DNA from 3 places in the Acinetobacter equi genome. Region 3 is predicted to be linked to each of the others. Evidence: predicted binding sites of a transcription regulator. Region 3 holds the regulator's gene; each other region holds the start of a gene.
The links. The regulator PhoB, encoded in region 3, activates phosphate uptake and scavenging genes when phosphate is short. The targets are predictions, from matches to a motif close to TGTCATNAANCTGTCATAA.

Region 1 (8,437 bases), 930 kb from region 3:
TGGCGCGCAATACTTGCACGTGCAGAAGGTCAAACGGTAAGCATCAATATCGCACCTTCAACAACAACACATTCTGTTACTAAAAACCCTCTACTTAAAGCTGCATTTAATGGTGCATCTCTATTTGATGTAGAGGCATTCAAACCAGAAACCACAAATGCGTTAATGGCTGCTCTTTGGATTCATGATTTACGTAATTCAAAATCAGTCGCGCACCCTCAAACAAAACTTAATCATCCTCTCGAACTTATGATGAGTGGTGCAAATCATGGTGGTTTGTGGCGTGTAGCATATTTAGCAAGAACTGCATTACCTTTTGCAGCACTTTATGGTTTTGCTAATGAAAAACTCCCCTTAAAGAATTTATTTTCTACAAAAAAATAAAATTCTACAGCATAAAAAACGCTGCGATTGCAGCGTTTTTTAACATCTAAGCATTAAATTTCAACATTAGAAAACTTTTAGCAGTAACCAATATAAAACACCAGATAAACAAATTGTTGCTGGCAATGTGAAAATCCAAGCAGACAAAATTGTTTTAACCATCTGTAAATTTAAACCAGATTTATTTGCAACCATCGTACCGGCAACAGCAGAGTTTAAAACATGTGTTGTTGAGACAGGCATACCGAAACCATCAGCAGCAGCGATAGTAGACATCGCAACTAGTTCAGCTGACATACCTTGACCATAAGTCATATGTTGCTTACCAATACGTTCCCCCACTGTCACTACAATACGCTTCCAACCTACCATTGTACCCAAGCCTAGAGCAAGCGCTGTCGCAACTTTAACCCATGTTGGAATATATTGAAGGAATGAATCTAAGCTATTACGATACTCCTTCACAACTTTTACATCATCCTTAGACATTGCAGGCAATTGCTCTGCTTTATCTAAACGCTTAAAAGCTGTAACACTTAAGTACATATCATTACGTAAATTTGAAACTTCATGCTCAGGAATATTTTTCAAATCACCATAATGACCAATTTTATCACCTACATGCTGAGTCAAGCTTGCTAAAGCAGGAACAACTTCTGGTGTAATGTCCTTAGTTTGAATATATTTAGTGATGATATCTCTTGCTTGAGGATCTGGCATTTCTTCATGCTTCGGATAAATAATCGTCGCGGTTTGCGCAGATAGACTCTCAAAAGTCTGCAAGTGCTGTTGATCTAGATTTTTATTTAATGAATAAGCAAGTGGCACAATACCAATCAGAATTAACATGATTAGTCCCATACCCTTTTGACCATCATTTGAACCATGTGCAAAACTTACACCCGTACAAGTAAAAATCAAAATCGCACGAATTAATGGTGGTGGTGGCTTATTCCCTTCAGGTGGCTTAAAAAGCTCTAATTGTTTCTTAAATATTTTTTTCACTAAAAGAAATAAAACAGCAGCAAAAGCAAAACCAATTAAAGGAGAAAACAATAATGCCTTACCAACTTTAATCACTTGTTCTAGGTCAACACCTGATGCACCCAAATCTGAATGCAAAATGTAATTCATAATTCCGACGCCTAAGATCGAACCTATTAAGGTATGTGAACTTGAAGCTGGAATTCCTAGAAACCAAGTTCCTAAATTCCACAGAATTGCAGCTATAAGCATTGCAAAAACCATTGCAAAGCCAGAGCCATCACCTGAACCAACCCCCATAATCAGCTCTACAGGCAATAATGCAATAATACCGTAAGCAACAGCACCACTAGCAACCATTACCCCAATAAAATTACAAAATCCTGCCCACATCACAGCAACAGGAGCAGATAATGCATTTGTATAAATAACCGTAGCTACAGCATTTGCAGTGTCATGGAAACCATTTACAAACTCAAAACCAAGAGCAATAAATAAAGCTGTTCCTAATAATACTAAAGAATACAAACTTAATGCTGGTACATGTGCTAAATCACTAGATAATTGAATACCTATATAGATTAACGTAGAGAAAATCAGTGTAAGAAACACTGGAAGAAAAAACTTTGGCGTTGGCACATGAACATTTGTCGACTTCATTTCGGTCGACTGATGCGCTGAATCAACTGGGTTTTGATTAGAATTCATGCAAGCAAAAAAAGAGGATAACGAATCCACTTATTGTTCAATTTAATTATGACAATTATATGACAATTGCACGCTTAATAAAGTATTTCCTTCTACTTCTTATCAATTTAACTACTTAATGCTTAAACATTGAGTAAAAAATCAATAAGTTTCAAATAAATAATTTTATATAAAATAATTTTTCATTATTACTTTATTTTGAAACATTACAAATTATATTTCTTCAAAAAAAGATCTAATCTATTTTCTATGACATATCATTACTTTTAATTATTACAATTTTATGAATTAAGATAAAATAGTCTGCAATTAAAATTAAACCCATGTGTTTGAAAATAGATCACATTTATTTAACTTACTGTCTTTTATATCTTTTTTGTAAAAGCAGTCGATAAATCTCTTCATTTTCATTTTGAATATTTTTGAGTTTTTCATTCATTTCAATAATCATTCTATAAAGCTTTTTTAATTCTTCTTGATTAACAGAAATTTGAGCATTTTTTTTCTCCAAATAGTCAACCATAAAAAATAACCTCTTATTTTTATTCAAAATTTATTAAAAACCAAACATCATATATTAGTGATATATCAAGTATTATTATATATTCTTACACCTTATTTAATATTTACTTATTCTTTTGTTATCTCATTTATAATATAGAAATCCCCACAAAATGTGGGGATTTTTTTATGCTTTATACTTCAGTATTACTTACCACCAAATACATAAGAAACACCTAAACGACCGCCAACTTCATTACCACCTGCAAAACCTACAGCAGCACTAAAAGATGTACGCCCATCGGCAAACACATTCGCAATACCGACAGCACCAGCACTTTCACCTTTATAATGACCAGCACCACCAAAAACTGCAAATTGCCCAGCTCCAATATTTGGAATTTGTTGCTGCGCAGCTAAAGCAATTGCAACACCACGATATGAAGTCTTCTCAACTTCATCCATACGATTATTTAATTGTGTAGCTGTTGTATTAAACTGTGTTAAACGTTGATCAACTTCTGCAATTTTATTATCCAATTGCTTCGTAGCATTTCCTACTTCTTTATTAATATTTTCAACAATACTTACACCACCAATTTGGTAGTCCGCGGCATTAATAACACCTGTTGTTGTAATTCCTGAAGCAGTAACTTCTGTTGACTCTTTTTTATCACCATCAGTTTTTACAACTTCCAAACCATATTTGTTTGACTTATCTTCATTTGTACCAATTATACCAGTTGATACGTATTGTTCAGTCGTTTTAATAGGATTTTGATTAAACTGCTGATTAAGAATTGTCGTAGAACCATCTGGATTAGTAATCGCAGCCTGAACAACTTGTTGATTTACAGTTTGTACTGACTCTTTATAAGTAACATTTTTATTAGTTACAGTATTATGGACTTTTGCAATATCATAAACACCTTCAGTATATTCTCCTGTACCTGTACGAATATGCGTACCTGCTGTTGGAGTTGTACCAGAATAAGCAGTCAATGAACCATTCGTAGCAACTTCATAATACTTAGATGCTAATTCACGACCAGCATCATCATTATAAATTTCAATGATAGTTTTACCATTGATCGTATACTCACGTGTTTTTTGAACACCACCGAGTGTACTACTGACTAACTTACGATCCACAACACTACCGTCAGTTTGTAAAACACCTTTGTTCGATAAATCTGCTAATGCAACACCATTACCAGTCATCATTACGACATTATCATTGTCTCGAGCACTAACACCATAAATATTTTTAGATGGATCTAATGCTTGACCTGCAAGGTAAGTACCTGTATTTGCTAAAATACCAGATTGTACATAACGCACATCAGTAACTGTATTTGCACCATTAACAAAATCACCAGATACTCGTGTTAATGATCCATCTGGATTTGTAATATAACCATCAACTCCACCATTAGAAGTTAAGCTTGTTCCTTGATATCCATAAAGTACATGCTCACCATTAACTACTTTGTTTTCATAGCCTGTGACTGCAGTTGCACCTGTTCTACCATCAATCTGACCACCTTTTTGTAAAGTACTAGCATCAACACTGCCAGTATATGGAACTAAATTATTTCCATCTTTTACAAAGTAACCCGTATATTCACCTGTGATCGGATTTTGAAAACGATATACATCAGTCCCATTTGGACCCGTATATCTAAAAACATCATATTTAATATTATTACCTTGCTGACCTGTTGCAACTAATTGCTGTGAGCCCAAATCAATACCAATCCAGCGAGTACCATCAGTTGTATTAATATTTGCTAATGTTGGTAAATAGTTATTTGCATAATACTGAACAGTGGTTGTTGAATTTGCTGTAGCTAGCTCACCATACACAGGAGCTTGTACTAAATTTGCAACATTATTAGCACCAACCACAGGATTATAAATAATATTTTTATTATGTAGACCTTCGGTTACTTGTACTGGATTTGCAGTTTGAACCACAACTGCTGCTTGTAAAGAAAAAGTAATAAGCCCTAAACTTATTGCCAACACTGTCTGCTGAACCTTCATAAATCACTCCAATTTTTTATATAAATACTGACTTACTCAACTAAAATGTAAATCAGCGATTTTAAAAGGACTCTTTATTTATTATTTAGATTCTCTTCAAAGTCGACCTTTTTGGTGGTTTGGCAAATAATAATCAAACAGCACTCATTAAATCAATCTAAATTTGATTTATTTTTTAATTAAACTTAACATTATATTTTTTTAACATGAAAAGTATTTAATTAATTATCAATAACTTAAATAAAAATAAAATGTAATTTAAGTTAATCATATTTTTATTTTTAATACTTCAAAATCCAAATATCATTAGATTTTATTTACAATCTATATCAACAATCACTTGCTCTTTAAGCATATTAAATAAAATTAGAACACATCATTATTTAGAAAATATTTCATATAAATCACCACCACAAAAAAATCAAACTAATTATCTTATTTAAATTATTATATAAAATAGATCACATTATTTTATTAATTTTATTTCCCAAAAAAAATCCTCACAAAAGTGAGGATTTTTACACATTAACTGTAAATATTATTTACCGCCAAATACGTAAGCAACACCTAGACGACCACCAACTTCATTACCGCCAGAGAAACCTACAGCAGCACTTACAGAAGTACGACCATCTGCAAATACACTTGCAACACCTACAGCACCAGCACTTTCACCTTTATAATGACCAGCGCCACCAAATACAGCAAATTGACCTGCACCAATATTAGGAATTTGTTGTTGTGTTGCTAATGCTACTGCGATACCACGATAAGAAGTTTTTTCAACATCATCAACACGGCGGTTTAATTCAGAAACATTATTACTTAAACCAGCAAAACCAGATTCTAAGCGATTCAAACTATCACTTACACTCTTGTTACCATTAATCACAACATCACCAGTAGTTTTAATACCAGTTGCAACAACAGTAGTCTGGTCAACAATATTACCATTTACAGTATTTGTTGCTTGTAGACCGTAAGTATTACTACCATTTTCATCAGTAGCAAGAATACCAGTAACTACATTTTTAGAAGATGAAGTTCTATCACCAACATTACCAAAATTGTATTCTTTACCAGCTTCTAAAACTGCATCTGGATCTGCGCTACCAACAGTTACTGTATTTGCATTACTGTACGAAGATTTTTCTTCACCATAAACAGTTTGAGCTGAACCTACAAATGCTTGAGTTGTAGAAGTTTCAGTTTTAGCATCATTTAAACCAGTTGCGACACCAGCACCAAGATCAACCAGTTTATCAGTTGAACCTGTGTATTCAGTTAATTGATTATTTGCATCAACTGAATAGTATTTACCGTTAAACTGAAGTACATCAATAGCAGTACTATCTTCTTTAGAACTATATGCTTTTAATTCTTTATTACCAGTAGATGTCCCACCAGTAGTTTTAGTAACAGTTACTTTACCAGTGTTGTAGTCAATCTCAGCTTGTGGATCGATTTTACCAAATAAAGTTAAACCTTTGTTAGTAAGTGCTGTACCCGAAACAATACCTGTTACTTTCTCAACACCATCTGTAATTACTTTTTCGCTAAGTATATTTGACACACCAATTTGATCATTAGCAATTAAGCCATTTTTCAAATCTGCTTGTTGTACTGTTTGAACTAATGATGCAGGTGTACTAAAACCTGCATTAATATCTTGTGCATTACCTGTTGCATTTGTGATAACACCATTAATATTTGTGTTAACAGCAGATGTTTCAGTTTGCGTACCAGTTGTTAATGTATAACCCTTGTATGAAGGATCTGCATTATTTACTGCAACACCTTCAGTAATTGTAAGTACTGAATCAATTTTTGAAGTTACTGGCTTACCATCACCTTGGATATCTGTATCCAATTGACCACCACGAACTAACTCATAACCACTTTTGCTTAAGTCAACTGTATTTGAAACTTCTACAAAAATATCTGGTTCAGCTGTATCTTCAGATTTTTCTAAAACATATTGTTTACCATTAATCGTATAGATAGTTTCAACAGTGCCATCTACTTCTTTTTGATATTGATAAACATCTGATTTTGCAGATGTACTAATTTCTGCATTTGCTGTAATTGTTGCTAATGCCAATGATACTGCTAATAAAGTTTTTTGAAACTTCATAAAATACTCCAATATTATTTTTAAGTCAGACTTACCCAACTGACTCCATAAACCTGTAAAGATTTAAATAATTCTTTATCTGACCCTGACGGATAGCAGAATCATATACAAAATTTATAGTCTAAATCAATCAATATTTGATTTAATTTATCAATTAATATTTGACGTTTTTATGTTAGATAGATAAATATCTATCATCAGCCTTTAAAAAATAGAATATTCACAAGAAAAAAAACACTCACACAAAAATATACAACAAACTAATTTTTATATATTTTTCTAAAAATAAAACTTCATTCATATTCATACTTTTATTTAAAAATAAATTTATTAAATAATGATACTCAATTTGTTATTTTGTAACTTTAATTTACCAACAAAAATAATCCACATATCAAATAAACTAAAATATAATATTTATTAAATAGTTATATTAAAAAATCACCAATCTTAAAATCACAAAAAAAAACAATTATTCACAATTCAATACTTCAACTGTCTTTTTTATCCTATCTTTACTATATATATATGATAAAATTGCGTATTTAAAGATCTGAAATTTCTTTAAATTTAGATGTTTGTAAATTAAGTATTGAGTTAAGTTATGAGTAGTCACAGAGAAGAAAAACAATTCTTTGCACAAAGGTTAAAAAGTGCATTACAAGATCGTAATCACCCCATTAGCCCAACCTACTTATCTAATGAATTTAACAATAGATATGATGGCCAACCTATTAGTGTACAATCAGCAAACAATTGGCTGTTAGGTAAAGCTATACCTAATCAAGATAAACTTAGCATATTATCTCTGTGGTTAAATGTATCTGCACAATGGCTCAGATTTGGTGAAGAAACAGAACCATCTCAGCAAATAATTGCACGGAGCAGCTCAGATCAGTTAGATCTGGATTACTTTATGAAATATAAAAGACTGCCATTATCCCAAAAAAAGTTAATTCAAAGTTTAATTGATGAATTATCTAGTTTAGATCGACACAAATAATAATTTAATTTTAAATTTTCTGCTCTTAATTGAACTAACTCTTGCTCCTTTTCTCGAATTACACGGTATAGCCTCTGTAATTTAGCTTTTGTAATTAAAACAGCCCCTCCAGGCTCTTCCAAAATATTTTTATTAACCATGCTGATCTTTTTATACCCCATTATAAATCAATCAAATTTTAATTTATTAAGTATATACTTTTAGTTGAATAATTATCAATAATTTTTAACTTCACGATAAATCAATGTTTTATTTTTCCTTTTACAAAAAAATATCCTCGCAAAAATGCGAGGATATTTTATATAAAATAAGCAGTAATTAAATTACATCATACCGCCCATACCCCCCATACCACCCATATCTGGCATCGCTGGTTTTTCTTCTGGAATTTCAGTAATCATACATTCTGTTGTAAGCATTAAACCTGCAACAGATGCTGCATGCTCAAGTGCAGAACGAGTTACTTTAGCTGGATCAAGGATACCCATTTCCAACATATCACCATATTCTGAAGTCGCAGCATTATAGCCAAAGTTGCCTTCACCATTTTTCACAGCATTGATCACTACAGATGGCTCATCACCAGAGTTAGACACAATTTGACGAAGTGGAGCTTCAATAGCACGACGTAGAATATTGATACCTACATCCTGATCATCATTCGCACCTTTAACACC
Region 2 (8,437 bases), 970 kb from region 3:
TTATTACTTTTCTTTACAAGCAGCAGTTGTGGTTCAAACTGCAAATCCAGTACAAGTAACCGAAGGTCTACATAATAAAAATATTATTTATAATCCTGTGGTTGGTGCTAATAATGTTGCAATTTTAGTACAAGCTCCTGTGTATGGTGAGCTAGCTACAGCAAATTCAACAACCACTGTTCAGTATTATGCAAATAACTATTTACCAACATTAAATATTAATACAACTGATGGTACTCGCTGGATTGGTATTGATTTGGGCTCACAGCAATTAGTTGCAACAGGTCAGCAAGGTAATATATATTAAATATGATGTTTTTAGATATACGGGTCCAAATGGGACTGATGTATATCGTTTTCAAAATCCGATCACAGGTGAATATACGGGTTACTTTGTAAAAGATGGAAATAATTTAGTTCCATATACTGGCAGTGTTGATGCTAGTACTTTAAAAGGTGGTCAGATTGATGGTAGAACAGGTGCAACTGCAGTCACAGGCTATGAAAACAAAGTAGTTAATGGTGAGCATGTACTTTATGGATATCAAGGAACAAGCTTAACTTCTAATGGTGGAGTTGATGGTTATATTACAAATCCAGATGGATCATTAACACGAGTATCTGGTGATTTTGTTAATGGTGCAAATACAGTTACTGATGTGCGTTATGTACAATCTGGTATTTTAGCAAATACAGGTACTTACCTTGCAGGTCAAGCATTAGATCCATCTAAAAATATTTATGGTGTTAGTGCTCGAGACAATGATAATGTCGTAATGATGACTGGTAATGGTGTTGCATTAGCAGATTTATCGAACAAAGGTGTTTTACAAAAACTGACGGTAGTGTTGTGGATCGTAAGTTAGTCAGTAGTACACTCGGTGGTGTTCAAAAAAACACGTGAGTATACGATCAATGGTAAAACTATCATTGAAATTTATAATGATGATGCTGGTCGTGAATTAGCATCTAAGTATTATGAAGTTGCTACGAATGGTTCATTGACTGCTTATTCTGGTACAACTCCAACAGCAGGTACGCATATTCGTACAGGTACAGGAGAATATACTGAAGGTGTTTATGATATTGCAAAAGTCCATAATACTGTAACTAATAAAAATGTTACTTATAAAGAGTCAGTACAAACTGTAAATCAACAAGTTGTTCAGGCTGCGATTACTAATCCAGATGGTTCTACGACAATTCTTAATCAGCAGTTTAATCAAAATCCTATTAAAACGACTGAACAATACGTATCAACTGGTATAATTGGTACAAATGAAGATAAGTCAAACAAATATGGTTTGGAAGTTGTAAAAACTGATGGTGATAAAAAAGAGTCAACAGAAGTTACTGCTTCAGGAATTACAACAACAGGTGTTATTAATGCCGCGGACTACCAAATTGGTGGTGTAAGTATTGTTGAAAATATTAATAAAGAAGTAGGAAATGCTACGAAGCAATTGGATAATAAAATTGCAGAAGTTGATCACGTTTAACACAGTTTAATACAACAGCTACACAATTAAATAATCGTATGGATGAAGTTGAGAAGACTTCATATCGTGGTGTTGCAATTGCTTTAGCTGCGCAGCAACAAATTCCAAATATTGGAGCTGGGCAATTTGCAGTTTTTGGTGGTGCTGGTCATTATAAAGGTGAAAGTGCTGGTGCTGTCGGTATTGCGAATGTGTTTGCCGATGGGCGTACATCTTTTAGTGCTGCTGTAGGTTTTGCAGGGTGTAATGAAGTTGGCGGTCGTTTAGGTGTTTATGTATTTGGTGGTAAGTAATACTGAAGTATAAAGCATAAAAAAATCCCCACATTTTGTGGGATTTCTATATTATAAATGAGATAACAAAAGAATAAGTAAATATTAAATAAGGTGTAAGAATATATAATAATACTTGATATATCACTAATATATGATGTTGGTTTTTAATAAATTTTGAATAAAAATAAGAGGTTATTTTTTATGGTTGACTATTTGGAGAAAAAAATGCTCAAATTTCTGTTAATCAAGAAGAATTAAAAAGCTTTATAGAATGATTATTGAAATGAATGAAAAACTCAAAATATTCAAAATGAAAATGAAGAGATTTATCGACTGCTTTTACAAAAAAGATATAAAACAGTAAGTTAAATAAATGTGATCTATTTTCAAAACATGGGTTTAATTTTAATTGCAGACTATTTTATCTTAATTCATAAAATTGTAATAATTAAAAGTAATGATATGTCATAGAAAATAGATTAGATCTTTTTTGAAGAATATAATTTGTAATGTTTCAAAATAAAGTAATAATGAAAAATTATTTTATATAAAATTATTTATTTGAAACTTATTGATTTTTTACTCAATGTTTAAGCATTAAGTAGTTAAATTGATAAGAAGTAGAAGGAAATACTTTATTAAGCGTGCAATTGTCATATAATTGTCATAATTAAATTGAACAATAAGTGGATTCGTTATCCTCTTTTTTGCTTGCATGAATTCTAATCAAAACCCAGTTGATTCAGCGCATCAGTCGACCGAAATGAAGTCGACAAATGTTCATGTGCCAACGCCAAAGTTTTTTCTTCCAGTGTTTCTTACACTGATTTTCTCTACGTTAATCTATATAGGTATTCAATTATCTAGTGATTTAGCACATGTACCAGCATTAAGTTTGTATTCTTTAGTATTATTAGGAACAGCTTTATTTATTGCTCTTGGTTTTGAGTTTGTAAATGGTTTCCATGACACTGCAAATGCTGTAGCTACGGTTATTTATACAAATGCATTATCTGCTCCTGTTGCTGTGATGTGGGCAGGATTTTGTAATTTTATTGGGGTAATGGTTGCTAGTGGTGCTGTTGCTTACGGTATTATTGCATTATTGCCTGTAGAGCTGATTATGGGGTTGGTTCAGGTGATGGCTCTGGCTTTGCAATGGTTTTTTGCAATGCTTATAGCTGCAATTCTGTGGAATTTAGGAACTTGGTTTCTAGGAATTCCAGCTTCAAGTTCACATACCTTAATAGGTTCGATCTTAGGCGTCGGAATTATGAATTACATTTTGCATTCAGATTTGGGTGCATCAGGTGTTGACCTAGAACAAGTGATTAAAGTTGGTAAGGCATTATTGTTTTCTCCTTTAATTGGTTTTGCTTTTGCTGCTGTTTATTTCTTTTAGTGAAAAAAATATTTAAGAAACAATTAGAGCTTTTTAAGCCACCTGAAGGGAATAAGCCACCACCACCATTAATTCGTGCGATTTTGATTTTTACTTGTACGGGTGTAAGTTTTGCACATGGTTCAAATGATGGTCAAAAGGGTATGGGACTAATCATGTTAATTCTGATTGGTATTGTGCCACTTGCTTATTCATTAAATAAAAATCTAGATCAACAGCACTTGCAGACTTTTGAGAGTCTATCTGCGCAAACCGCGACGATTATTTATCCGAAGCATGAAGAAATGCCAGATCCTCAAGCAAGAGATATCATCACTAAATATATTCAAACTAAGGACATTACACCAGAAGTTGTTCCTGCTTTAGCAAGCTTGACTCAGCATGTAGGTGATAAAATTGGTCATTATGGTGATTGAAAAATATTCCTGAGCATGAAGTTTCAAATTTACGTAATGATATGTACTTAAGTGTTACAGCTTTTAAGCGTTTAGATAAAGCAGAGCAATTGCCTGCAATGTCTAAGGATGATGTAAAGTTGTGAAGGAGTATCGTAATAGCTTAGATTCATTCCTTCAATATATTCCAACATGGGTTAAAGTTGCGACAGCGCTTGCTCTAGGCTTGGGTACAATGGTAGGTTGGAAGCGTATTGTAGTGACAGTGGGGGAACGTATTGGTAAGCAACATATGACTTATGGTCAAGGTATGTCAGCTGAACTAGTTGCGATGTCTACTATCGCTGCTGCTGATGGTTTCGGTATGCCTGTCTCAACAACACATGTTTTAAACTCTGCTGTTGCCGGTACGATGGTTGCAAATAAATCTGGTTTAAATTTACAGATGGTTAAAACAATTTTGTCTGCTTGGATTTTCACATTGCCAGCAACAATTTGTTTATCTGGTGTTTTTATTTGGTTACTGCTAAAAGTTTTCTAATGTTGAAATTTAATGCTTAGATGTTAAAAAACGCTGCAATCGCAGCGTTTTTTATGCTGTAGAATTTTATTTTTTTGTAGAAAATAAATTCTTTAAGGGGAGTTTTTCATTAGCAAAACCATAAAGTGCTGCAAAAGGTAATGCAGTTCTTGCTAAATATGCTACACGCCACAAACCACCATGATTTGCACCACTCATCATAAGTTCGAGAGGATGATTAAGTTTTGTTTGAGGTGCGCGACTGATTTTGAATTACGTAAATCATGAATCCAAAGAGCAGCCATTAACGCATTTGTGGTTTCTGGTTTGAATGCCTCTACATCAAATAGAGATGCACCATTAAATGCAGCTTTAAGTAGAGGGTTTTTAGTAACAGAATGTGTTGTTGTTGAAGGTGCGATATTGATGCTTACCGTTTGACCTTCTGCACGTGCAAGTATTGCGCGCCATTGTTGTAAGCGTTTTGCAAGCGCATAATTAGGTCCTTGTTCTACAACTAAGCAATCTGCTATACCATACGATTTTTGGTCATTTGATTGAATAAGTGCATCATTATTTTCATTAAAGAAATGTTTGAAACTTACTGTTGAAATACTCTTTGTTAATAATTTATTTAGTGCTGAGCGGTTTTTGAATTTTTCATGTGCTGAGGAAATGACTTCTTCAGGTACAGCATATACATCAGTAGGTGTACACATAAACATGAGGCTAGTATTTACTTTGTGCTGGCTTATATATTCCATAATAGCGTCCATTGCCAATGCGACACGGACATGTTTTTCACCATCTAAATAAGCAATTGCAGCAAGATCTAAATGATTTGGATTTTCTAATAGCCAATGAGCGATATCTTGTGTTTGTGTTAAAAGATTAGCACCTAACTTGGTTTTTAATGTTGCCATATCAGTTATATGATTTACATTTTCTTTTGAAGGTGCATAAAGTGTGGCATTACCATTTTGAATTGTTGTGAGAATTTTTTCCCATACTCGTTCATTTTGTAAGTCTACAGCGACAATATTTGCTTTCCATTTTGAAAGCCAGGTGAGGGCCCTGCTTCAGATGCAGCGCCAAATAAAACCATTGTTCGATCAGATAAATCAAGCCATTCAGGATGTGCAATGACTTCACGTAAAGCATCTGCATGGCTAGGTTCAATCGTACCCAAATTTTCCCAAATTTGGATTTGTGTAAGTAACTCACTTCCTTGTAAATTTTTACCTTGATATGGAACGTACCATTCAGGTTGTTTGTCATTTTTACCAGTAAATTTAAAAGTATGTAAAGCATTGTGAGGAAGCGTCATGACATCGGAAAAGGAATGTTTATTTTGATTGTGATAGAAATCAAAAGATTGATGAGCCTTTGTTAATCCATTTTTAGCAATTTCTAAGGTGTATTTGCTATCTTTAATGCCATGTTTAACCAGCGCTTTAAAGTATTTGGGATATTGCTTACGCCAGTTTTTTTCATTTTTTATTTCTAAACTTATTGCAGGATCAATATTAGCTAATGCCGCAGCTATAATATCTTTTCCCATTTGTGATGTGCTGGCTTTATTCGTTTTTGAATGAATAGGAAACTGTAAGCCTTCTAAAGATGATGTCATTGCAAAATAGCTCGTCTACAAATGTAATTAATGTACAGATGTATACATTATCGCTACAAACTTTAGAAATGCGGTGGCAATAGATACCAACTTTTATAAGAGGTGTTTCAAAATTTGTAATTATGATCAATCAATAATATAGTCTAATTGTAATTATTTGATCGTATTTTAAAGGGCTTTGAAATTAAAGCCCTGAGTTTTGAAATATTAGAAAGGAAGTTGAGAAAGTGCTTTAAAGAAATGAGCAGAACCTTTGGTTCAATTAAAATTGTTATTATAACTCCATAAGCAGCCCCCCATAAGTGAGCACTGTGGTTGATATTTTGAATTTCCTTTTTTACCAGACCAAATACTATAAGCAACGTATAAAATAGCAAAAATAATGGCAGGCACTGGAATGAAGAAACAAAAATAAGTTTCCAAGGCTGAAAAAGAATATATGCAAATAAAACGGCAGAAACAGCGCCTGAAGCTCCTAGACTTGCCCATTGAGTATCATTTTTATGTTTTAAATAACTGGGTAAAATCGCAAAAATAAGGCCCACCTAAATAAAAAGTACAAAGCCCATGTCATAGGCATACTGACGGTAGAAACTTTCAATAATGCTTCAAAGAAGAAAAGGGTGAACATATTAAAGAGTAAATGCATACCATCGGCATGAATAAAGCCATGAGTAATAAAACGATCATATTGGCCTTTTTGCATTGCCGGTGGCCAAAATATTAAACGATCATTAAGCGCTGATTTGAAAAGGCTAAAAATGAATAATAACTGTAATAATGATAATCGTTACAGTATGGTTAAAAGGTAAATCAAGCATAAGTAGGAAATCATAAAATTATATTCATGTGTCCAATAATGCCATTAATTTGATGATAGTTTTCAAACTTTATAATTAATTCCAACAAATTTAGTTGATTTTTTTTTATATAGACGCATCTTCAGTTAGAATAGGAACTTCAGATTGAGGAAAATTTGTTATGTCGACTGAAAACACCAGCACTGCAGTTGCAGGAGAAATTCCTAACTTACTCATTACACCAACTGCACAAGAGTATTGAAAGATTTATTGGAAAAACAGAATACACCAGGTATTGGTGTTCGTGTTTTTGTTGAAAATCCAGGTACGCCACGTGCTGAATGTTGTATGGCCTACAGTGCTCCAGACGAAGTAGTACCTACTGACTATAAACAAGATTACCAGATTTTCCTGCATTTATTGATTCACCATCAATTCCATATTTGTTGGATGCAGTGATTGATTACAACAAAGATCGTTTTGGTGGTCAGTTAACATTCCGTGCACCAAACTCTAAAGTGCCACGTGTAGGACCAGATGCATCTATTGAAGAACGTATTACTTATGTTCTGCAATCAGAAATTAATCCAGGTCTGGCTGGACATGGTGGAAATTGTGCATTAGTTGAAGTACTTGATGATCCTGAACATGGTCTAACTGCTGTACTTAAATTTGGTGGTGGTTGTCAAGGGTGTTCTGCCATTGATGTTACGTTGAAAACAGGGTGTTGAAACTACGCTTCAACAGCATATTCCTGAATTAAACGTGTGGTGATCAAACTGATCATAGTCAAGCAGATGGTGCATACTTTAAATAATTCGATATTTTTAATGATCAAAATAGCCTCTTTAAGAGGCTATTTTTTGTTATAAATTTATTACATAGATCACTCATAAATAATAATGAGAATAGTTATTATTATCTATTGCATTATTCTTATTAATATATAAAATGTGCGTCAAAATTTAAACAAAGTTTTCAATTGGGTTGGGGCTAAGCATCTTATGAATAAGCAATTTTTTAAAAGTACACTCACTTTAGCAGTACTTTCTGCAATGACTATTTCCGTATATGCAAATGAGCAGAATACGGATAATTCAACAGAATCATTATGCAGTTGGATACAATTGTTGTAACGACTGCGGGTGGTTATGAACAAAATATTGCAGATGCAGCCGCAACAATTTCTGTAATTACAGCAGAAGAACTTGCAAAAAAATCTTATAGTAATGTCACTGACGCTTTAAAAATGTACCAGGTGTATTTGTACAGGGGGTGGAACAAATCAAACTGTATCCATTCGTGGAATGGGTCGTCGTATACGTTGTATTGGTAGATGGTAAACCAATGAATGATGGGAGTTTATTGACGACAAATGGTGGAGTACAAGGTGCCTCTGTTAATTTCTTACCACCTCTAGAAGCAATGAACGAATTGAAGTCATTCGAGGTTCTGCATCATCGTTATATGGTTCTGATGCGATGGGAGGAGTAATTAATATTATTACTAAAAAACATCAGGATAAAATGACTGCAAGTGTTCGGACAGAATATGTAAAAGCCGCAAGTTCAAATGATGTCAATAGTGATGAGTTTAATACAAGTGTTTATGTTAATACCCCTTTAATGATAAACTTTTATCATTACAAGTCACAGGCGGTTTTCAAAATATTGATGAAAGTCATTTGCAGAGAACAACAACAGAATCTGGGGAAAGTGACCCAAAATTTACTAAAAAGGATATTGGTACAAAGTTTGTATCACGCCAAATGAAAACAATACAATTACAGCGGAATATTCAAATACTCAACAAGAACGTGAGCATAATCCGGGCCTAAGTCTATTGCCTACAGCATCAAGAACGTATTCAAAATTAGATAAAAATAATTATAGCCTTACGCACGAAGGGAAATATGA
Region 3 (8,437 bases):
ATCTATTTCTATTGTATTTAAAATAGCTTGGGCAAAAGGAAGATATGCTTTTATATTACTTTCTATTTTATCTAATTGATCATATATATTTTTAATATCTTGATATAATTTTGCATCCAATTTAGAAGTTTTAGGAGCTAGTTTTCGTATTTTTCTTTGAGCTATTTCCAACTGATATTCATTTAAAGCATTTTGAGCATAAAATAAATATAAACCCTCTACATTCCTAGTCTTATATTCACTAACATATCGCAGATACTCTGAATCTTCTTCATATTTAATATACTGAGGATATAAACGTTCAATTTCAGATCTTAAATACTCATATTCCAGAGATTCATTATCTTCTATTTCTGTATCAATAATTATGTTTTGGTCTTGCTCAGATATAATATTTTGAGATGCTACTATAGGTTCATTTATAAAAACAAATAAAATACTAAGTGCTAATATATGCTTTTTTATCTTCATAAAATTCTCAGGATTTTCTTACTAGGTTTTTTATTTATGCTGTAAAATATATTCACTTTTTATTTACAACATAACTTTTTTACAATTAATATTTAAAAGAGATATTATCTCTAAAATTATAAATAGTGATGTCATTTTACATCAAAAAGATTTTTAAATTTATATTTCATCCTAATCCCATAATTCTTATAAGGTTTTATTTTTATCTTATTTTTCTCTCATTTTTTTTATTGCTATAACTACTCAAAATCAAAAGCGATATAAAAAATAAGGATTTCTAACATGTCAAAACGTCAAATTAAACTTGGGGCTTTTATTCCAACAACATCGCAACACATTGCAGGCTGGCGACATCCTGAATCACGCCCACAAGATCACTTAAGTATCGACTACGCTATTGAATTAGCCAAAACAGCAGAAAAAGGCTTATTCGATGCCTATTTCCTTGCAGATGGTCTATCTGTGAACTGGAGCCATGGTTCAAGTAAAAATACCACAGGTATTGGTTATAGTGACAAAGTTGCAGGCTTTGAACCTGTAACTTTATTTGCAGCAATTTCAGCAGTGACACAGCACATTGGGTTTATTGCTACAGCATCAACGACATATGAAGATCCATATATTTTGGCACGTAAATATGCTTCATTAGATCATATTAGCAAAGGTCGTTCGGCATGGAATGTTGTGACGACTATTGCATCAAGTACGGCTCGTAATTTTGGTAATCAACCACATCCTGACCCCAAATTACGTTATGAACGTGCTGATGAATTTATTGAAGTCGTACAAAAATTATGGGATTCATGGGAAGATGATGCTTTTACTTATGATAAAACATCAGGTCAATTCTACGATTTAAGTAAAAACCATGAGCCTTTACATCATGGAAAATTTTTCAATGTTCAAGGTTCTTTAAATGTCCCTCGCCCACCTCAAGGTTATCCTGTCATTGTGCAAGCAGGACAATCTGAAGATGGTCGTGAGCTTGCTGCAAAATATGCTGAAGTCATTTTTACAGCTCAACAAAATTTAGAAGATGCTCAAGCCTTTTATAAAGATGTAAAAACACGTTTAGTTAAATATGGTCGCCATGCAGATGATTTAAAAATTATGCCTGGAGTTTCTGTATTCGTCGCAAAAACAGAAGAAGAAGCTAAAGAAAAATATGCTTTACTCAATAGTTTAATTCATCCAGATGTTGGCTTAGGCTTACTTTCAGGTTTATCTGGTGAAATTGATTTATCAACTTATGACCTAGATGCTCCTTTTCCTCAGCTTCAAGATAATCAAATTAATTTTTCTAGTCGCCAACAAATGATGATTGATATCGCAAGAAAGCATCATTTTACCATTCGCCAGCTCTATGAATTTATTGCTTCTGCACGAGGGCATTGGACACTTATTGGTACACCTGAACAAGTCGTAGATCAACTACAAGTTTGGTTTGAAAATGAAGCAGCCGATGGGTTTAATGTTTTACCTCCATCCACACCTGCTGGTCTAAATGACTTTGTTGAATTGATTGTGCCTGAACTCCAACGTCGCGGTTTATTCCGTACCGCATATGAAGGAAAAACCTTACGTGAAAATTTAGGGTTAAACCGTCCAGAAAACCAATATGTGATTGCTAAGCAACGAATTGCAGAAGCCTCATAAACATAAAGCTAAAAAGTAATTCTCTTTTATTTTTCTCTCCCTTTATCTAGGGAGAGACTTTGATTCATTCCTTAACAATTAAATAAGCGTTTTATTTTTTTCCTGTGCGTACTGCGAACTCAATAATCTTTTGATAGCTAGCGGGTAAAATACGTTGTATTAAATCCAGTACTTTTGCATCATGACCAATTAATAAACGGCGTTTATTTTTTTGAATAGCCTGAAGAATTTGCCGTGCTGCTGTTTCTGGTGGACAGCGTAATAATTTATTAAATGATTGTGTTGATTGTTTATGATTCATGCCTAACGTTACCAAACTATCATTAGAACGTGCAGAATTTGCAATATTAGTACGAATTCCACCAGGATGTACGCATAAAGCACTAACACCACAATTTTCTAAATCCAATTCTTGACGTAATGATTCAGTAAAACCACGTACAGCAAATTTAGTTGCGTTATAAGCAGATTGAGTAGGTTGAGCTGTTAAGCCAAATAAACTAGAAATATTAATAATATGACCATCACCTGTTTGCTTAATCAGAGGTAAAAATTCTTTTGTGCCATGAACAACACCCCAGAAGTTAATATTTACAATCCACTCTAATTCTTCATAACTTGCACCTTCAACCGTAGATGCCAATGCAACCCCAGCATTATTAAAAATAATATTCACAAAACCATGGTCTTGCACGGTTTGCTGTGCCCATTGTTTAACCTCATCTAATTGAGCAACATTAACCTTTTGAATCGTTACCCGAACGTTACTTTCTTTAAGTAATTTTAAAGTTTCAATCAGTCCTTTTTCATTCACATCACTTAAAGATAAATGGCACCCTTCCTTTGCTAAAAGAACAGCCAATTGCTGACCGATACCTGAACCTGCACCTGTAATTGCAGCAACTTTATGTTTAAAGCTTTTCATTATTTATCCTTAATATAAACGATGAACATCACATTACGTTAGCATTTTACATGCTTAGTTTGTCCCTACAATCAATGTCTATATTTCTTGATAATTAACATATTAATCAGATCTTAATTTGAAATATTTATAATATAAAATTATCGTTTTTTTTAATTTAATCACTATAACAGTATCTATTTAAATTTATTCATTTCTCTCTGTTTCTTCCATTTGTCACAATTTTTTGCAATTTTTTAGAATTATGTACCTTTTGCAATGATATTGTCATAATAAATCTTTGTAATAAGCCTGTCATAAATATAAACGGCTCACCGTTAACAATATAGGGGATTGCGTTGTGAAAGATGACTATATATTAATCGTCGATGACGAACTCCCAATTCGGGAAATGATCCATACCTCACTCGATATGGCGGGCTTTCATTGCTTACAAGCTGAAGATGCAAGACAAGCACATCAAATGATTGTCGATCAACGACCTGCTCTTATTCTTTTAGATTGGATGATGCCAGGAGGCGTAAGCGGTGTAGACTTATGTCGTCGCCTCAAACGTGATGAAACTTTAGCTGAAATTCCTGTCATTATGCTTACAGCACGTGGCGAAGAAGATCATAAAGTTCAAGGACTCGATGCGGGTGCCGATGATTACATGACTAAACCATTTTCAACACGTGAATTAGTTTCACGTATTAAAGCGGTACTTCGTCGTTCAAATGCACTCAGTGGCGAAAAATCAATTGATGCGAATGGTCTAATCCTAGATCCAGTAAGTCAACGCGTCAGTTTCGGTCCAAATATATTAGAAATGGGACCAACAGAATATCGTTTACTTGCTTTCTTTATGACACATCCAGAACGTGCTTATACACGTGCCCAATTACTTGACCAAGTATGGGGTGGTAATGTGTATATTGAAGATCGTACAATTGATGTTCATATTCGACGCCTTCGTAAAGTACTAGAACCATTTGGTGCTGACCGCTATGTTCAAACGGTACGAGGTACAGGCTATCGTTTTTCTACTCGAGCAGATGTTGCACTAGGTTAAATCTTTTTTATGTACGAACCCTATCCAACACCAGATATTGCACGTGAGCATAAAAAAACACGTTATAGCAGTCTTTGGGACTTTGCAAAACAAGATCTTAAATTACTTGCATTATTTATTATCATTGCAACATTAATTGGTTTTGGAGTGGGTTATCTCGGCATATGTTTATTCATTGCATTTGCAACCTTTTTTGTCTTACAACTTCGTTCTTTATATTTAGTAAACGATTGGATTTCAAACCGTCCTTATGATGTTCCTCCAAATTTAAATGGTATTTGGGGTGCATTACTATTTAATGTATATCGTTCACAACGCCAAGAACGTATTGTTCAGTCTGAAATGGTTGAACTCATTGATCGTGCACAATCATCACTTGTTGCCTTGGATGAAGCTGTTGTACTTATTGATGATGATCATCAAATTGAATGGTGGAACCTTGCTGCTGAACGCTTATTAGGAATTCAAACTCAGGATCGTGGACGTAACATTTTAACCATTTTACGCCAACCCACATTCATTGAATATTTTAACCATCTCGATCAATTTCCAGATGGTTTAAAAATTAAATCATCAACATCTGATGAGCATTATGTCCAAATCAAAATGACATGTTTTGGTGGCGAAAGCCGTTTATTGGTTGCTCATGATGTAACACGGATGCATGTTCTTGAACAAATGCGCAAAGACTTTGTCGATAATATTTCACATGAATTACGTACGCCACTGACTGTATTAAGTGGTTATATTGAAACATTTACAGATCAAGAAGATATCAATCCTCGGTGGAAACGAGCATTTGATCAAATGCAATCTCAAACACGTCGAATGAATGCCTTAGTCAATGACTTACTTTTGCTATCTCGTTTAGAAAATGAAAAAAGTATTGCAAAAAATCAAATCATTGAAATGCCTAGTTTAATGAATCAATTATTTGATGATGCTCAAGCCTACAATGTAGATTATGGGCATACATTAAATTTAGATATTGATAGCCATTGCGATTTAATTGGTTCTGATATGGAACTTGCTAGTGCCTTTAGTAATCTCATTACTAATGCCATAAAATACACACCCAAAGGTGGAACAATTACTATCGGCTGGCATGATGATGGCAATTATGGCTACTTTACCGTTGAAGATACAGGCATTGGAATTAACACCAAACACTTACCTCGCTTAACAGAACGTTTTTATCGTGTAGATAGTGCACGTAGCCGACAAACAGGCGGTACTGGTTTAGGGCTTGCAATTGTGAAACATGTTCTCATGCAACACAATGCCCATTTAGAAGTCGAATCTAAAGAAAATCAGGGTTCTACATTTAAAGCTGTTTTCCCGAAAGATCGTCTGTACGACATTGCATCCCAAAATTAAAAAAGCACCTTAAGGTGCTTTTTTCATATAAATAGCTATTATTTTTTAGAGAAGATGACCTAAAGCTTTACCCATTTCCACAGCAGATGTTGCTTTAAATGCTTCATCCCACTGCATTTTATTTTCTTCAAATAAAACGACAGCTGTAGAACCTAAATAAAAACGACCTAATTCAGCACCTTTTTCTAGATATAAATTATGCTGTTCAACTTCCAAGCGCCCTGTTGGTTTTACTTTACCAGTTGCGACTGTTTCAATTCCTGCCACAATCATCGCACCAACAAGAACAACTGCCATTCGTCCAATTTCTGTATCAAATAGACAAACCATACGTTCATTACGTGCAAATAAACCAGGAATATTTTCAGCAGTTGTTTGATTCACTGAAAAAAGCTCACCGGGTACATACAATGTTTCAGTTAAAGTACCCGAAAATGGCATATGCACACGATGATAATCTTTCGGAGATAAATACACAGTTGCAAATTGACCATTTTTAAATGGTGCAGCCAATTGTGGATCTGCAATCAAATTATCTACTGTAAAACTTTGACCTTTGGCTTGAAAAACTTCACCATCTTCAATTTGACCAATTTGAGAAATTGCACCATCAGCAGGGGAAACAATACTTTTCGGATTCGTATCAATTTCACGAACACCATCTTTTAATGAACGTGTAAAAAACTCATTAAATGATTTAAATTTTAATGCATTGCCTTGCTCAGCAATTGACATATCAATGCCATATTGTGCTTTAAACGCAGAAATAACCACATTTTTTACGATCGGATTTTCACTCGCTGCAAGTTTTCCCACGACACGTGACAATTGATGTTGTGGCACAATATTTTGAGCTTTAATAAAAATCTGTTTTTTTAAATGTGATGCAATGCTCAAGATGGCAGCTCCCCTGTAATGATAGGACTATCGAGGCGATTGCCCCATTCACTCCACGCACCATCATACGCTTGAATTTCCCAACCCAATAAACGTCCTAATATATAGGCCAAACCCGATCTATGATGTGATTGACAATACACCACAACAGGTTGGCTTAAATCAAAACCAAGTTGTTCCAAACGTTGCTGAGTACGTTCCAAAGGATGCAATTTTAAATGATTTTGACGATTAAGGGCAGTACTCCATTCAAAATGTCGTGCATTTGGAATATGTCCGCCTCTTCTCGCTGCTAAACGCTGCCCTGTATATTCTTCTTCAGTTCGACAATCCCAGACTTGAATCTCTTGATTATTCACCTTTTCTAGTAAAGCGCTATATTCAACTCTATGGCTAAAATCAAATTGGATTTGAAATAGATTTTCTACAGGTTCAATCTTTTCAATATCAGATGATGTCGATAAACCTGCACCTAACCATGCATGAATACCACCATTTAAAAGACTGGTATTTTTAAAACCAAGACAATGTAAATTCCAAATTAAACGTCCTGCCCATGCCCCACCTTCATCATCATAAACAACAACATGATGCTCAGATGAAATATTTAAATAACGAATGAGCTGTTCTAAACCTTCTTCATCAGGCAAAAAACCAGAAGCATTTTCCTCTTGTCTAACAAGTAGTTTCGGTTGAACATGAATTGCATGTGGAATATGTAATTGTTCATAAACTGAACGACGACTTAAATCAACAATACGTAATTTGTCATTGCCTAGATGTGGTACAAGCTCTTCAGCTTCTATCAATAATCCGAAGTTAAATGCAGGAACAGTCATCTTCTTGTCATATTATATTTAGATCAGTTAAGACTGATATTATCATAGTTATATTTTACTAATCCTGCTTTAAAACGAATCCTTTAGCAAAATAAGAGATATAAAAATAGTTTTATGCCACAAAAAAAGCCGAATTTATATTATTCGGCTTTTATTATTCATTAATAACTTATGCAGTTTCTGTAATTTCAAAAACCTGTTTTAAATAAGCCAAGAAAGTATCATTATCAGTCATGGTTTTCCCTGGACTATCTGAAATTTTTGCAACAGATTGACCATTACATTCAACCAACTTTAAAACAATATTAAGCGCAGTTTGCCCCATATCATTGGTTAAATTCGTTCCAATACCAAAGCTAACTTGGAAACGATCTTTAAAATATTGATGTAAAGCCCATGCTTTTTCAATATTAAGACCATCACTAAAGGTCAGCATTTTCGTTTTGCTATCAATTTTTAAATTTTTATAATGTTCATAGGCTTTATCACCCCATTCATATGGATCTCCACTATCATGGCGTAATCCATCAAATAACTTTGCAAAATATAAGTCAAAATCACGCAAGAATGCATCCATACCAACAACATCGGTCAAAGCAATACCTAAATCACCACGATATTCTTGTACCCAAGTTTCTAATGCAGATTTTTGGAAATTACGTAAACGTACATCTAAAGCTTGGAATGCTTGTAAAAACTCATGAGCCATCGTTCCTATTGGCGTAATTCCTAATTCTTTCGCCAATAATACATTACTAGTTCCTCTAAAAATATTTGGAACAGCTTTGTGGAAAGTTTCTACAACATTTTTTTGCCATTCAAAACTATAACGACGACGTGTTCCAAAATCTGATACTAAAAATGGTGGATCATTTGGATTTTGTTGTTGTTCATATTTTTGAACTAATTTAATTTTTTCAGCAAGTCGATGTCGCCCTTCAGCTAAAACTTCAGGTGTGCGAATACGTTTGAAATATAGCTCATTCACAATTGCAAGTACAAAGATTTCAAACATCATCGCCTGAACCATTGGACCTTCAACCCAAATATCTAGACGACCTTGCTCATCAATACCAGCTTTAATAAAACGACGTTTCAATTGGAAGAGTTCTAAATAATCTACAAAATCACTTTTTATAAAACGTAAGCTACGTAAATATTGTAATTCATCTTCTTTAAATTTTAATTCGCAGAGCAAATCGAGTTGCTCATTAAGTTCAT

Region 1: the regulator PhoB is predicted to act here: its motif matches at 2,123-2,141, upstream of AOY20_RS00115 (inorganic phosphate transporter).
Region 2: the regulator PhoB is predicted to act here: its motif matches at 2,426-2,444, upstream of AOY20_RS15225 (inorganic phosphate transporter).

The regions. Positions count from the first base shown of each region.
Region 1 is NZ_CP012808.1:23,461-31,897, forward strand. It holds gene AOY20_RS00110 (hypothetical protein) at 1-384, shown strand, start outside; gene AOY20_RS00115 (inorganic phosphate transporter) at 451-2,076, opposite strand; gene AOY20_RS14705 (hypothetical protein) at 2,432-2,599, opposite strand; gene AOY20_RS14880 (YadA C-terminal domain-containing protein) at 2,785-4,623, opposite strand; gene AOY20_RS00125 (YadA-like family protein) at 5,162-6,757, opposite strand; gene AOY20_RS00130 (hypothetical protein) at 7,362-7,760, shown strand; gene groL (chaperonin GroEL) at 8,084-8,437, opposite strand, start outside.
Region 2 is NZ_CP012808.1:3,044,780-3,053,216, reverse strand. It holds gene AOY20_RS14375 (hypothetical protein) at 1-307, shown strand, start outside; gene AOY20_RS14370 (hypothetical protein) at 276-866, shown strand; gene AOY20_RS14365 (hypothetical protein) at 882-1,499, shown strand; gene AOY20_RS14360 (YadA-like family protein) at 1,538-1,792, shown strand; gene AOY20_RS15225 (inorganic phosphate transporter) at 2,490-3,176, shown strand; gene AOY20_RS15220 (inorganic phosphate transporter) at 3,176-3,592, shown strand; gene AOY20_RS15215 (hypothetical protein) at 3,589-3,717, shown strand; gene AOY20_RS15210 (inorganic phosphate transporter) at 3,714-4,112, shown strand; partial or broken gene AOY20_RS15205 (hypothetical protein) at 4,179-5,721, opposite strand; gene AOY20_RS14345 (rhomboid family intramembrane serine protease) at 5,865-6,266, opposite strand; gene AOY20_RS15060 (hypothetical protein) at 6,230-6,370, opposite strand; partial or broken gene nfuA (Fe-S biogenesis protein NfuA) at 6,703-7,338, shown strand; gene AOY20_RS15100 (hypothetical protein) at 7,526-7,657, shown strand; gene AOY20_RS14335 (hypothetical protein) at 7,633-7,857, shown strand; gene AOY20_RS15105 (TonB-dependent receptor) at 7,955-8,293, shown strand.
Region 3 is NZ_CP012808.1:956,619-965,055, reverse strand. It holds gene AOY20_RS04490 (YncE family protein) at 1-471, opposite strand, end outside; gene AOY20_RS04485 (LLM class flavin-dependent oxidoreductase) at 754-2,127, shown strand; gene AOY20_RS04480 (SDR family NAD(P)-dependent oxidoreductase) at 2,219-3,052, opposite strand; gene phoB (phosphate regulon transcriptional regulator PhoB) at 3,393-4,103, shown strand; gene phoR (phosphate regulon sensor histidine kinase PhoR) at 4,113-5,480, shown strand; gene asd (archaetidylserine decarboxylase) at 5,526-6,377, opposite strand; gene AOY20_RS04460 (sulfurtransferase) at 6,374-7,216, opposite strand; gene pncB (nicotinate phosphoribosyltransferase) at 7,386-8,437, opposite strand, start outside.